One region of the Streptomyces sp. NPDC048590 genome, then DNA from elsewhere that is predicted to be linked to it. Evidence: riboswitches for the same ligand, from Rfam matches in the RefSeq annotation. Region 1 holds a riboswitch; the other holds the start of a gene.
The links. A riboswitch is a leader RNA that binds a small molecule or an ion and turns the genes downstream of it on or off. The one in region 1 is predicted to bind cobalamin.
Positions count from the first base shown of each region.

Region 1 (7,086 bases):
CAGGGCCTCGAACCCACCTCCCAGCTGCTGGACATCGGCTACGTGACGGCGGACGACATGCTCGCCGGGCTGCTGGACATCACGGCGGGCGGCAGGGTTCTGCGGATCGAGCGGCTCCGTCTCGCCAGCGGTGAACCGATGGCCATCGAGACCACCCACCTCTCGGCCAAGCGCTTTCCCGCGCTGCGCCGTTCACTGGTGAAGTACACCTCGCTCTACACCGCTCTCGCCGAGGTGTACGACGTCCGGCTGGCCGAGGCCGAGGAGACCATCGAGACCTCGCTCGCCACGCCTCGCGAGGCGGGACTGCTCGGCACCGACGTGGGTCTGCCGATGCTCATGCTGTCCCGTCACTCGATCGACGGCGACGGCGAGCCGGTGGAGTGGGTGCGGTCGGTGTACCGGGGCGACCGGTACAAGTTCGTCGCCCGTCTGAAGCGTCCCGCCGACTGAGATCCTCCGGCTCCTCCGCGTCGCCGATCCCCCTGTTCCAGCAGGGGGATCAGTCATATCGGGCGACACCGGAACGTTGCAGGACCGCAATGCGGACGGGGGGTGACGGTGGCCGGAGCTCTCGCCTAGATTTCCTGCGCATTACACCAGGTGATCAGCGAGGGGACGGACACCGCATGTCAGATGAAACATCTACGAAACCACCGACCGTGACACCTGTCAGGGTGGTGATCGCGCTCTGCCTGATCGCGCCGTTCGTAGCGATGCTGTGGGTGAGTTCGTACTCGAAGGTCGATCCGACCTTCATCGGCATCCCGTTCTTCTACTGGTACCAGATGCTGTGGGTCCTCATCTCCACCTCGCTGACGATGATCGCGTACGTGCTGTGGCAGCGTGACCAGCGCGCCCGCAAGGGGGGTGCTTCCGCATGAAGGACGGCGTGAACGGCGTCGCACTCGCCGTGTTCATCTTCTTCTTCCTGGCCGTCACGGTCATCGGCTTCATGGCCGCGCGCTGGCGCAAGGCCGAGAACGAGGCCAGCCTCGACGAATGGGGCCTCGGCGGCAGATCGTTCGGCACCTGGGTCACCTGGTTCCTGCTCGGCGGTGACCTCTACACCGCGTACACCTTCGTCGCGGTGCCCGCGGCGGTCTACGCGGCGGGCGCGGCGGGCTTCTTCGCCGTTCCCTACACGATCCTCATCTACCCGCTGATCTTCACCTTCCTGCCCCGGCTGTGGTCCGTCTCGCACAAGCACGGGTACGTCACCACCTCGGACTTCGTCCGCGGCCGCTTCGGCTCGAAGGGGCTCTCGCTGGCGGTCGCCCTCACCGGCATCCTCGCCACGATGCCGTACATCGCGCTCCAGCTGGTCGGAATCCAGGCCGTACTGGACGTGATGGGCGTGGGCGGCGGCGAGAACACGCACTGGTTCATCAAGGACCTGCCGCTGCTCATCGCGTTCGCCGTGCTCGCCGCGTACACATACTCCTCGGGGCTGCGGGCGCCCGCGCTCATCGCGTTCGTCAAGGACGGCCTGATCTATCTGGTCATCGCCGTCGCCATCATCTACATCCCGATCAAGCTCGGCGGGTTCGACGACATCTTCTCCGCGGCCAACGAGAAGTTCTCCGCGATGAACGACGCGGCCGGCAAACCGGTGGCGGGACTCGCACCCGGTGCGTCCGGCCAGTGGGTCTACGGCACTCTGGCGCTGGGCTCGGCACTCGCCCTCTTCATGTATCCGCACTCGATCACGGCGACGCTCTCCAGCCGCAGCCGTGAGGTGATCCGGCGCAACACCACGATCCTGCCGCTGTACTCGCTGATGCTGGGCCTGCTGGCCCTGCTCGGCTTCATGGCGATCGCCGCGGGGATCAAGGTGGACAACGGTCAGCTCGCGATCCCGCAGCTGTTCGAGAACATGTTCCCGGACTGGTTCGCGGGTGTGGCCTTCGCCGCGATCGGAATCGGCGCGCTGGTCCCGGCCGCGATCATGTCGATCGCCGCGGCGAACCTCTTCACCCGCAACATCTACAAGGACTTCCTCAAGCCCGACGCGACACCGGAGCAGGAGACCAAGGTCTCCAAGCTGGTCTCGCTGCTGGTCAAGGTGGGCGCGCTCGCCTTCGTCCTCACCATGGACAAGACCGTGGCGATCAACTTCCAGCTGCTCGGCGGCATCTGGATCCTCCAGACCATGCCGGCCCTGGTGGGCGGTCTGTTCACCCGCTGGTTCCACCGCTGGGCGCTGATCGCCGGCTGGGCGGTCGGCATGATCTACGGCACGGTGGCCGCCTACGGTGTCGCCAGCCCGACCCAGAAGCACTTCGGCGGCTCCTCGAAGGAGATCCCCGGCATCGGCGAGATCGGCTACATCGGCCTCACCGCGTTCGTGCTGAACGTCATCGTGGTGGTCGTGCTGACCTTCGTGCTGAACGCGGCCAAGGCACCGGCCGGTGTGGACGAGACCTCGCCGTCCGACTACACGGCGGACATCGGCGACCCCGGCGTCAAGGCGGAGCTCCCGCCGGCCACGGCGGGCGCGCCCGGCGGTCACTGACCCCCGGTCCCGGGACGGCCCCGGCGGGAGCGAGTTCCCGTCGGGGCCGTCCCATGTGCGGGCCCGCCCGGGAACGGCGGAAATCCGGGCGCGGATCCGGAACGACGCGCGAGACTGGCGGCCATGGACGTTTCGATCGGGCCGGTCGGGCCCTCTCGGTACGAGGAACTGGGCGAGATCACGGCCCAGGCCTACCTCGGCGACGGGCTCTTGGACTTCGGCGACGAGGACCCCTACCTGGAGCAGCTCCGGGCGATCGGCCGGCGGGCGGCCGAGGCGGAGGTTCTCGCCGCCTCCGATGCCGGCGGGCGGCTGCTGGGAGGTGTGACCTATGTCCCGCCCGGCAGCCCCTGGGCCGACATCGCACGGAGTGGCGAGGCCGAGTTCCGGATGCTGGCCGTGGCCTCCGGGGCCCGCGGCCGGGGCACCGGCGAGGCGCTCGTGCGGGCCTGCGTCGAGCGGGCGCGCGCCGCCGGGCTGTCCAGGATCGTCCTGTCGACGCATCCGGCCATGCTCGGCGCCCATCGCCTCTACGCCCGCCTCGGCTTCGTACGGACTCCCGAGCGGGACTGGAACCCGCTTCCGGGGCGTCCGGCGCTCCTCACCTACCAACTCGATCTCTGATCGCGCGACACAAGATTCTCGATCTCTGATCGCGCGACACAAGATGTGGGGGCTGCTCAAACCAGCAGCCCCCACATGTATGCTCGACCTCGCTGTCGTCACAGGGGAATCCGGTGTGAATCCGGAACTGTCCCGCAACGGTGTGGCGGTGTGCCTGCGCACACCCGTGAAGTCCGAGGACCTGTCGACAGCGCGCCCGGCTCGACCGAACCGGGCGACGAGACGTCCGGGCCTCGCGGAAGGCCGGTGGACGCCGCGCGCCGCGCTGCCCCGTGCCTCGCCGTGTCCGGCTGCCCCGCTCCCGCAGGCCCCGAGCCGAGCGAGGGAAAGCCCCAGTGACCATCGCGCCTGCCGATCCGGTTTCAGCAGCGGAATCCGAAGGTCTCACGACCGACGCGCCCGGTACCGCGCTTCTGCGGACCCTGACCGCTCTCACCGCCGATCTGCCCGACACCGACCCCGGACGGGTGGCCGCCGCCGCCCTGCGCGGCCGCAGCGCCCGGGCGGACGAGGCGGAGCTGCGCGAGCTGGCGACCGAGGCCGCCGCCGGTCTGATCTCTGAGGACCCTGCCTACTCCCGGCTGGCGGCGCGGCTCCTGACCCTGACCGTCGCGGACGAGGCGGCCGGCCAGGGCGCGGTCTCCTTCTCGGCCTCCGTCGCCGTGGGCCACCGCGAGGGCCTGATCGCGGACCGCACGGCCGAGTTCGTCTCGCTGCACGCGAAGGCCCTCGACGCCCTGGTCGACGGCGCGCTGGCCGACGCCGCGGACGACCGCTTCGGCTACTTCGGGCTGCGGACGCTGTACAGCCGGTACCTGCTGCGCCACCCGATCACCCGGCAGGTCGTCGAGACCCCGCAGCACTTCATGCTGCGGGTGGCCGCCGGGCTCGCCGAGGACGACTCCGAGCGCGCCCTGGACGAGGTCGCCGCGCTGTACGGCCTGATGAACCGGCTCGACTACCTGCCCTCCTCCCCCACGCTGTTCAACTCCGGCACCCGGCACCCGCAGATGTCGTCCTGCTATCTGCTGGACTCCCCCAACGACGAGCTGGACTCCATCTACGACCGCTACCACCAGGTGGCGCGGCTCTCCAAGCACGCGGGCGGCATCGGTCTGTCGTACTCCCGCATCCGGGCGCGCGGCTCGCTGATCCGGGGCACCAACGGGCACTCCAACGGCATCGTGCCGTTCCTGAAGACGCTGGACGCCTCGGTCGCGGCGGTCAACCAGGGCGGTCGGCGCAAGGGCGCCGCGGCCGTCTACCTGGAGACCTGGCACGCGGACATCGAGGAGTTCCTGGAGCTCCGCGACAACACCGGCGAGGACCAGCGGCGTACGCACAACCTGAACCTCGCGCACTGGATCCCGGACGAGTTCATGCGCCGGGTCGACGCGGACGGAACCTGGTCGCTGTTCTCCCCGGCCGACGTCCCCGAGCTGGTCGACCTCTGGGGCGACGAGTTCGACGCGGCCTACCGCGCCGCCGAGGCGAAGGGCATGGCCCGCAGGACGCTTCCGGCACGTGAGCTGTACGGCCGGATGATGCGCACCCTCGCGCAGACCGGCCAGGGTTGGATGACGTTCAAGGACGCGTCCAACCGCACCGCGAACCAGACCGCCGAGCCGGGCCGGGTCGTGCACTCCTCGAATCTCTGCACGGAGATCCTGGAGGTCACCGACGACGGCGAGACCGCCGTCTGCAACCTGGGTTCGGTCAACCTGGGCGCCTTCGTGGCCGACGGCTCCATCGACTGGGAGCGGCTGGACGCCACCGTCCGCACCGCGGTGACCTTCCTCGACCGGGTCGTGGACATCAACTTCTACCCGACCGAGCAGGCGGGCCGTTCCAACGCCCGCTGGAGGCCGGTGGGTCTCGGCGCGATGGGTCTCCAGGACGTCTTCTTCCAGCTGCGGCTGCCCTTCGACTCCCCCGAGGCCCGCGCGCTCTCCACGAAGATCTCCGAGCGGATCATGCTCGCCGCCTACGAGGCCTCCTGCGACCTCGCCGAAAGGTCCGGCCCGCTGCCGGCCTGGTCCGAGACGCGTGCCGCGCGCGGTGTGCTGCACCCCGACCACTACGACACCGAGCTGAACTGGCCGGAGCGCTGGGACGCGCTGCGCGCCCGGGTCGCGAAGACCGGTATGCGCAACTCGCTGCTGCTCGCCATCGCGCCGACGGCGACGATCGCCTCGATCGCCGGGGTGTACGAGTGCATCGAGCCGCAGGTGTCCAACCTGTTCAAGCGCGAGACGCTCAGCGGTGAGTTCCTCCAGGTGAACGGCTACCTGGTGGACGAGCTGAAGAGGCTCGGCGTGTGGGACGCCCGTACCCGTGAGGCGCTGCGCGAGGCCAGCGGTTCCGTGCAGGGCTTCGCCTGGATCCCCGAGGACGTGCGGGCGCTGTACCGCACGGCCTGGGAGATCCCCCAGCGCGGCCTGATCGACATGGCGGCGGCCCGTACGCCGTTCCTCGACCAGAGCCAGTCGCTGAACCTGTTCATGGAGACGCCGACGATCGGCAAGCTCTCATCGATGTACGCGTACGCCTGGAAGCAGGGGCTGAAGACGACGTACTACCTGCGCTCCCGCCCGGCCACCCGGATCGCCCGTGCGGCGTCCGGCCAGGCGGCTGCCGTGCCGATTCCCGTGCAGCAGGCGTCCGCCCCCGACGCGGACGCGATCGCCTGCTCCCTCGAAAACCCCGAGTCCTGCGAGGCCTGCCAGTAATGTCCACCGAGAACAAGAACCTGCTCGACCCGGGATTCGAGCTGACCCTGCGTCCCATGCGATACCCGGACTTCTACGAGCGCTACCGGGACGCGATCAAGAACACCTGGACCGTGGAGGAGGTCGACCTCCACTCGGACGTCGCCGACCTCGCCAAGCTGTCGCCGGGTGAGCAGCACATGATCGGCCGGCTGGTGGCGTTCTTCGCGACCGGTGACTCGATCGTCTCCAACAACCTCGTGCTGACGCTGTACAAGCACATCAACTCCCCCGAGGCGCGGCTGTACCTGTCGCGGCAGCTCTTCGAGGAGGCCGTGCACGTCCAGTTCTACCTGACGCTCCTGGACACCTACCTGCCCGACCCGGACGACCGGGCGGCGGCGTTCGACGCGGTCGAGGAGATCCCCTCGATCCGCGAGAAAGCGCAGTTCTGCTTCAAGTGGATGGACTCGGTCGAGAAGATCGAGCGGCTGGAGACGAAGGCGGACCGCCGCCGCTTCCTGCTGAACCTGATCTGCTTCGCGGCCTGCATCGAGGGGCTGTTCTTCTACGGTGCGTTCGCCTACGTGTACTGGTTCCGCTCGCGCGGTCTGCTGCACGGTCTCGCCACGGGCACCAACTGGGTGTTCCGTGACGAGACGATGCACATGAACTTCGCGTTCGAGGTCGTGGACACCGTCCGCAAGGAGGAGCCGGACCTCTTCGACGACGAGCTCCAGCAGCAGGTGACCGACATGCTGAAGGAGGCCGTCGAGGCGGAGCTGCAGTTCGGCCGCGACCTGTGTGGCGAGGGCCTGCCCGGCATGAACACCGAGTCGATGCGTCAGTACCTGGAGTGCGTCGCCGACCAGCGGCTCACCCGGCTCGGCTTCCCGGCGCTCTACGGCTCGGAGAACCCGTTCTCCTTCATGGAGCTGCAGGGTGTCCAGGAGCTGACGAACTTCTTCGAGCGTCGCCCCTCGGCCTACCAGGTGGCGGTGGAGGGGACCGTCGGCTTCGACGACGACTTCTAGATCCTCGCCCAGCTTCTCGGTTGGGGACGCCGCGTGGCCGTGACCGGCCGCGCGGCGTCCGCCGTTTCCGGGGGCTGGGCCTCCCGCCGTCGGGCCTCCCTCAGTTCCTGTGAGATCCGGCGCTCCCGCGCGAACCCGAGCAGCGCGGGCAGCGTGACGAGGGCGAAAAGTGCGGTTATGGACAGGTAGCTCAGGAATGTGTTCA
Region 1 covers NZ_JBICWC010000003.1:603,047-610,132, forward strand. Annotated here, with positions in the region: gene ACGFNN_RS11010 (GntR family transcriptional regulator) at 1-453, shown strand, start outside; gene ACGFNN_RS11015 (DUF3311 domain-containing protein) at 630-884, shown strand; gene mctP (monocarboxylate uptake permease MctP) at 881-2,515, shown strand; gene ACGFNN_RS11025 (GNAT family N-acetyltransferase) at 2,639-3,139, shown strand; cobalamin riboswitch at 3,202-3,343, shown strand; gene ACGFNN_RS11030 (ribonucleoside-diphosphate reductase subunit alpha) at 3,475-5,868, shown strand; gene ACGFNN_RS11035 (ribonucleotide-diphosphate reductase subunit beta) at 5,868-6,881, shown strand; gene ACGFNN_RS11040 (hypothetical protein) at 6,878-7,086, opposite strand, start outside.

Region 2 (7,086 bases), on a different contig from region 1:
AGTCCCTCGGCCGCGAGATCGAGGTGGTGGAGATAGTTCTGACGGCGGTAGAAGTAGTCGCGGATCTCCTCGTGCGGGGTGGGCGGTGCCCCTGCTGCCCCCTCGCGGCCGTCAGGGCCGACGACCTGTTCGGAGAGGCGTTGGTTGCGGCGGGCGACGTCGACCAGAGCGTGCGCCACGGATGGCAGGCGCGAGGCCAGTTCGCCCAGATCGGCGGCTCTCACACGGCCGGCGGTGAGTTCGGCGCCGAGCGCCTCCCGGAGATCCGCGATCAGACGGCTCGTGTCGCGTTCGGAGAAGAACGACGGGTCGATGCCGAACTCCTCGGTCAGCCTCAGCAGCACCGGCACGGTGAGCGGTCGGGCGTCGTGCTCCATCTGGTTCAGATAGCTGGGTGACACGGTCAGGGCACGGGCCAGCTCCGCCTGGCTCATGCCTCGCTCCTCGCGCAGCCCACGCAGTCGTGCCCCCGCGTAGATCTTGGCCACGGCACCCCTCCTGTTCGGTCTTGGGCGCAGCGTAAGCGACCACTAACCGCTCCCGCCCTTCGCAACATTGGCAAACGGGAGCGGGAAGGTTCGCAGAACTTGGCATCGATCCATCCTTGATGGCACTCAGTGCCAGTGCCAGAGTCTTAGTGCGGCCCACCGGACCCCGGCGGGTGCGCCTCGGAACCGGGGCACGATTCATGCCCTGACGTCGGAGATCCCGGCACCGAACGCACCCGCTCGTCGTCCGCATTGCTCAGCTCGACTCCACTCGGGGACGGTGGGCCGCACCCCACATCCGACACGCAGTGCCACTGCATTCGATGGCCTTCGTGCGTGATGACTGGATTCGCAGACGATTCGCAGACGAACGACCGAGGAGACGGTGACCGTCATGGCAACCGACACGCGTACGCAGGCAGCCGAGGAACTCACCCGCCGCTGGGCGACCGACCCGCGCTGGAAGGGGATCGACCGCACCTACAGCGCCGACGACGTGATCCGTCTGTCCGGGAGTGTCCGCGAGGAGGCCACGCTGGCCCGGCGCGGCGCCGAGCGGCTGTGGCGTCAGCTGCACGATCAGGACTACATCCACGCGCTCGGCGCGCTGACCGGCGGCCAGGCGGTCCAGCAGGTGAAGGCCGGGCTCCAGGCCATCTACCTGTCCGGCTGGCAGGTCGCCGCCGACGCCAACCTCGCCGGTCACACCTACCCGGACCAGAGCCTCTACCCGGCGAACTCCGTCCCCCAGGTCGTGCGCCGGATCAACAACGCGCTGTTGCGCGCCGACCAGATCGCCACCAGCGAGGGCGACGACTCCATCGACTGGCTCGCCCCGATCGTGGCCGACGCCGAGGCCGGCTTCGGTGGCCCGCTCAACGCCTTCGAACTCACCAAGGCGATGATCGCCGCAGGTGCCGCCGGGATCCACTACGAGGACCAGTTGGCCTCGGAGAAGAAGTGCGGCCACCTCGGCGGCAAGGTTCTCGTGCCGACCTCCCACCACGTCCGCACCCTCAACGCGGCGCGGCTCGCGGCTGACATCGCCGACGTGCCCACCCTGATCGTCGCCCGCACGGACGCCCTCGCGGCCAATCTGCTCACCAGCGACGTCGACGAGCGCGACGCCGAGTTCGTCACGGGCGAGCGCACGGCCGAGGGCTTCTACCGGGTGCGCAACGGCATGGCTCCAGTCATCGCCCGCGGTCTCGCCTACGCCCCGTACGCCGACCTGATCTGGGTGGAGACGGGCACCCCGGACCTGGCGCAGGCCCGTGAGTTCGCCGAGGCGATCCACGCGGAGCACCCGGACCAGATGCTCGCGTACAACTGCTCGCCGTCCTTCAACTGGAAGGCCGCGCTGGACGACGACCAGATCGCGAAGTTCCAGCGCGAACTGGGCGCGATGGGATACCGCTTCCAGTTCATCACCCTGGCAGGCTTCCACTCCCTCAACCACGGCATGTTCGACCTGGCGCGCGGCTACGCCGAGCACGGCATGACTGCCTACGTCGACCTCCAGGAGCGCGAGTTCGCCGCGCAGCAGCACGGCTTCACCGCGGTCAAGCACCAGCGTGAGGTCGGCACCGGCTACTTCGACCTGGTCTCTACGGCGGTCAACCCGAACTCCTCCACCACCGCCCTGACCGGGTCCACCGAGGAAGAGCAGTTCCACTAGAAGAGCAGGGGGCGCCCCGCCGGTCCGCCATTGGTCACCGTGCCGGCGGCGTCGTCCTCACCGCCCAGCCCGGCAGCGGCAGGAACTGGCCTTCGACGGCGGGGCTGCCGGACCCGGCTCCCGCCCCCGAACGCTTCGGCGTCACTTCCGGGCTCCTGGCCCTGCGGGCCTCCGCCACAGGAACGCCACCGGTCGGCACGGCGGACCACGACGGGCGGCGTCAAGCGCTCGACGACCGCCCCGTGACCATCCGCATTCACTCCCGTGACCGCTCCCGCATCGTGCAACACACCCACTCATCGCGCCTTCGCCTCCCTCCCTCAGGAGATCCGATGTCCCCGCAGCTCATCACCCGGCCCGCTCACGTCCGCGCCGCTCCCGGCGATCGTCACGACGAGATCCTCACCCCGGCCGCACTCGACTTCATCGGTAAGCTGGCGCGCACGTTCGCGTCGGGCCGTGCACGTCTGCTCAAGGAGCGCCGTCGTCGGGCCATGCGGCTGGCCGAGGGGTATCCGCTCGACTTCCCGATGGTGACCCGACGTATCCGCGAGGACGCCGGCTGGCGCGTCGCCCCTCCGGCTCCGGGTCTCGTCGACCGGCGAGTGGAGATCACCGGTCCGCCCGAACGGCGGATGACGGTCAACGCCTTGAACTCCGGTGCGAAGGTGTGGCTGGCCGACTTCGAGGACGCCACCTCTCCGACCTGGGACAACGTGATCGGGGGGCAGATCAACCTGCTCGACGCGATCAAGCGGCGCATCGACTTCACCACCGACGAGGGCAAGGAGTACCGGCTCGCCACCGACAGGACGCCGGCCACCATCGTGGTGCGGCCGCGTGGCTGGCACCTCGACGAGGAGCACATGGAGGTCGACGGCCGCCCGGTGCCGGCCGCGCTCGTCGACTTCGGCCTGTACTTCTTCCACTGTGCGCAGCGGCAGATCGATGCCGGGCACGGCCCGTACTTCTACCTGCCCAAGCTCGAGAACCGCGAGGAGGCCAGGCTGTGGAACGACATCTTCGTCCTCGCGCAGGAACTCCTCTCCATCCCCCGCGGCACGATCCGCGCGACGGTGCTGATCGAGACGATCACCGCGGTGTTCGAGATGGAGGAGATCCTGTACGAACTGCGGGAGCGAAGGTGCGTCTGGACAAGGAACGCGAGGCGGAGGACGGATTCGACGGGTCATGGGTCGCCCACCCCGCACTGGTCCCCATCTGCCGGGAGGTCTTCGACGGCGTGCTCGGCAGCGAACCGCACCAGCTGGGCACGACACGCGAGGACGTGGAGGTGACGCCCGCACAACTCCTCTCCGTGCGCAAGGTCAGCGGGCCTCCGACGACTGAGGGCGTCCGCACCAACATCTCGGTCGCGCTGCGGTACTTCGCCGCCTGGCTGCGGGGGCAGGGGGCGGTCGCCCTGGACGGTCTCATGGAGGATGCCGCCACCGCCGAGATCGCCCGGGTGCAGGTCTGGCAGTGGTTGCGCCACCGCCACGTCGACCGGGAGACCGTCCTGTCGCTTCTCGACGAGGAACTGTCCGCACTGGTTGCCGAGTTCCCCTTCACGCCGCTGGACGAGATACAGGAGCTCTTCCGGCGCAACGCACTCGACACCGAACTCCCGCTCTTCTTCACCCCCGACGCCTATACACGCCATCTCGTCCGGACCACGGAGCGGTCGTCATGATCATCGACATGAACCGTGTAGGAGTCGTCGGAGGCGGCCAGATGGGAGCGGGCATCGCCGAGGTCTGCGCCCGTGCCGGCATCGACACGATCGTGTGCGAGGCAGACGCCACGGCTGTCCGGCGCGCCCGTGACCGCGTCACGGCCTCGCTCGACAAGGCGGTCGGCCGAGGCAGGTGCACGGCCGAGGAGGCACGACTCGCCATGGCGCGGCTGACGTTCACCGGCGAGCTCCACGACTTGGCCGACCGGGATCTCGTCATCGAGGCGATCGTCGAGAACACCGAGGCCAAGACGGAGCTGTTCGCCGCGCTCGACAAGATCGTGGAGAATCCGGCGGCCGTCCTCGCCACCAACACCTCCTCCATCCCCGTCATGCGCCTCGGCATGGCCACGGAGCGTGCCGACCGGGTCGTCGGACTGCACTTCTTCAATCCGGTACCGGTCCTGCCGCTGGTCGAGGTGGTCGCCTCCCTGCACACCTCTTCCGACACCGCCGCCCTGGTCGAGCGGTTCGCCGCCTCGACGCTCGGCAAGACCGTCGTGCGTTCCCCGGACCGCGCGGGCTTCGTCGTCAACGCGCTGCTCATCCCGTACATCCTGTCGGCGATCCGTATGACGGAGTCCGGTTTCGCCACACCGGCCGACGTCGACCACGGCATGGAGCTGGGCTGTGCGCACCCCATGGGGCCGCTGCGGCTCGCCGACCTGATCGGTCTCGACACGGTCGCCTCGATCGCGGCATCGCTGTACGAGGAGTTCAAGGAACCCCTCTACGCGCCGCCGCCACTGCTCCAGCGCATGGTCGAGGCGGGCCTGCTGGGGCGGAAGACCGGGCGCGGGTTCCACGTCTACGAACAGGATGCCACCGCGAACCACCCGAGCTGAGGGGCCCGGGTGCCGCCGTCGGGAACAGGGCCCGACGGCGGAACCTGTGGGGGTGGACCGGAGAGGGACCGGTCCACCCCCACAGGCATGTGTATGTGACCGGCGGGCCCGACGTCACCGTCCGCTGTCCGGACGCGCTGGTCATCTCGGACCCGGGGGCCGTAGGGTGAGCACCGCAGCTGGTTCGCCCTGTCCGCCAGGCGGGGTGTCGTAAGAGGGAACCCGGTGGGAATCCGGGACTGCCCCGCAGCGGTGAGCGGGAACGACCGCCGTCATACGCACTGGGTCCGACGTACCGGGCCTGGGAAGCGACGGCCAGTAGGTGCCCTCCGGTTCGATCCGGTGGGTGTGCCCGCGAGTCCGAAGACCTGCCCGTTGCCCGTGCACGTCCAACGCGTGCGCGGACATCCCGGTGACCTCGAGGGCGGGTCGGCGTACACATTCGGCGGACGGCCGCGCCTTTGCCGCGCGAGGTCGCACCGACGGTTCTGTCGCTCCTTCACGCGTTCCGGTCTTCGGGATTTCAGGGATACGTCTCTCGAAGGAGAACTCCGTGACCACCAAGACCGCAGCCGCGGCAGCGCAAGCCACCGTGTACGGCTACCCCCGCCAGGGGGAGAACCGCGAGCTCAAGAAGGCGATCGAGGGGTACTGGAAGGGCCGCGTCACCGCTGAGGCCCTGCGTACCACCGCCTGCGAGCTGCGCCGCAGCAACCGTCAGGAACTGACTGCGGCCGGCATCCACGAGGTGCCCACCGGTGACTTCTCGTACTACGACCACGTCCTGGACACCACGGTCATGGTCGGTGCCATCCCCGAGCGGCACCGCGCCGCAGTCGCCGCCGACGCCCCTGACGGGTACTTCGCCATGGCGCGGGGCACGCAGGACGTGGCGCCGCTGGAGATGACCAAGTGGTTCGACACGAACTACCACTACCTGGTCCCGGAGCTGGGCCCGGACACCGTGTTCACCGCGGACTCCGCCAAGCAGGTCGCCGAGCTGAAGGAGGCCCTCGCCGAAGGCCTCACCGCCCGACCGGTCCTGGTGGGCCCCGTCACCTACCTCCTTCTTTCGAAGCCCGCTCCCGGTGTCGCCGCCGACTTCGACCCGCTCACCCTCCTCGACCGCCTGCTCCCCGTGTACGCCGAGGTCCTCGCCGACCTGCGCGCCGCGGGCGCCGAGTGGGTACAGCTCGACGAGCCCGCCCTGGTCCAGGACCGCACCCCGGCCGAGCTGAACGCGGCCGAGCGCGCCTACCGCGACCTCGGTACCGCGACCGACCGGCCGAAGCTGCTGGTGGCCTCCTACTTCGGCCGGCTCGGTGACGCCCTGCCGGTGCTCGCCAAGGCGCCCGTCGAGGGCCTCGCCCTCGACTTCACCGACGCCGCGGCCGCCAACCTCGACGCTCTCGCCGCCGTCGGCGGCCTCTCCGGCAAGCGCCTCGTCGCCGGTGTCGTCAACGGCCGCAACATCTGGGTCAACGACCTGGAGAAGTCACTCGCCACGCTCGGCACCCTGCTCGGTCTCGCCGACCGCGTCGACGTTGCCGGCTCCTGCTCGCTCCTGCACGTCCCGCTGGACGCCGCCCTCGAGAAGGACGTCGACCCGCAGATCCTGACCTGGCTGGCCTTCGCCCGCCAGAAGACCGCCGAGATCGTCGCCCTCGCCAAGGGCCTGGCCCAGGGCACGGACGCGATCACCGCCGAGCTGACGGTCAACCGGGCGGCGCTGTCCTCCCGCGCCACATCGCCCATCACCCGCGACCCGGCCGTCCGCGCCCGTGCCGAGGCCGTCACGGACGCCGACTCGCGCCGCTCCCAGCCGTACGCCGACCGGGCAGCCGCCCAGCGCACCCACCTGGGCCTGCCGCTGCTGCCGACCACGACCATCGGCTCGTTCCCGCAGACCACCGAGCTGCGCACCGCCCGCGCCGACCTGCGCGCCGGCCGCATCGACACCGCCGGGTACGAGGAGCGCATCAAGACCGAGATCCGGGACGTCATCTCCTTCCAGGAGAAGACCGGCATCGACGTCCTGGTGCACGGCGAGCCCGAGCGCAACGACATGGTGCAGTACTTCGCCGAGCAGCTCACCGGCTACCTCGCCACCCAGCACGGCTGGGTCCAGTCCTACGGCACCCGTTACGTCCGCCCGCCGGTCCTGGCCGGCGACATCTCCCGGCCCGAGCCGATGACGGTGCGCTGGACCTCGTACGCCCAGTCGCTGTCCGACCGCCCCGTGAAGGGCATGCTCACCGGACCCGTCACCATGCTCGCCTGGTCCTTCGTCCGCGACGACCAGCCCCTCGGTGACACCGCGCGCCAGGTCGCCCTGGCCCT
Region 2 covers NZ_JBICWC010000008.1:102,460-109,545, forward strand. Annotated here, with positions in the region: gene ACGFNN_RS23385 (short-chain fatty acyl-CoA regulator family protein) at 1-488, opposite strand, end outside; gene aceA (isocitrate lyase) at 883-2,166, shown strand; partial or broken gene ACGFNN_RS23395 (hypothetical protein) at 2,499-3,859, shown strand; gene ACGFNN_RS23400 (3-hydroxybutyryl-CoA dehydrogenase) at 3,868-4,746, shown strand; cobalamin riboswitch at 4,910-5,137, shown strand; gene metE (5-methyltetrahydropteroyltriglutamate--homocysteine S-methyltransferase) at 5,300-7,086, shown strand, end outside.
Region 2: linked by a shared signal. The riboswitch ahead of metE (5-methyltetrahydropteroyltriglutamate--homocysteine S-methyltransferase) and the one ahead of ACGFNN_RS11030 (ribonucleoside-diphosphate reductase subunit alpha) in region 1 are both predicted to bind cobalamin.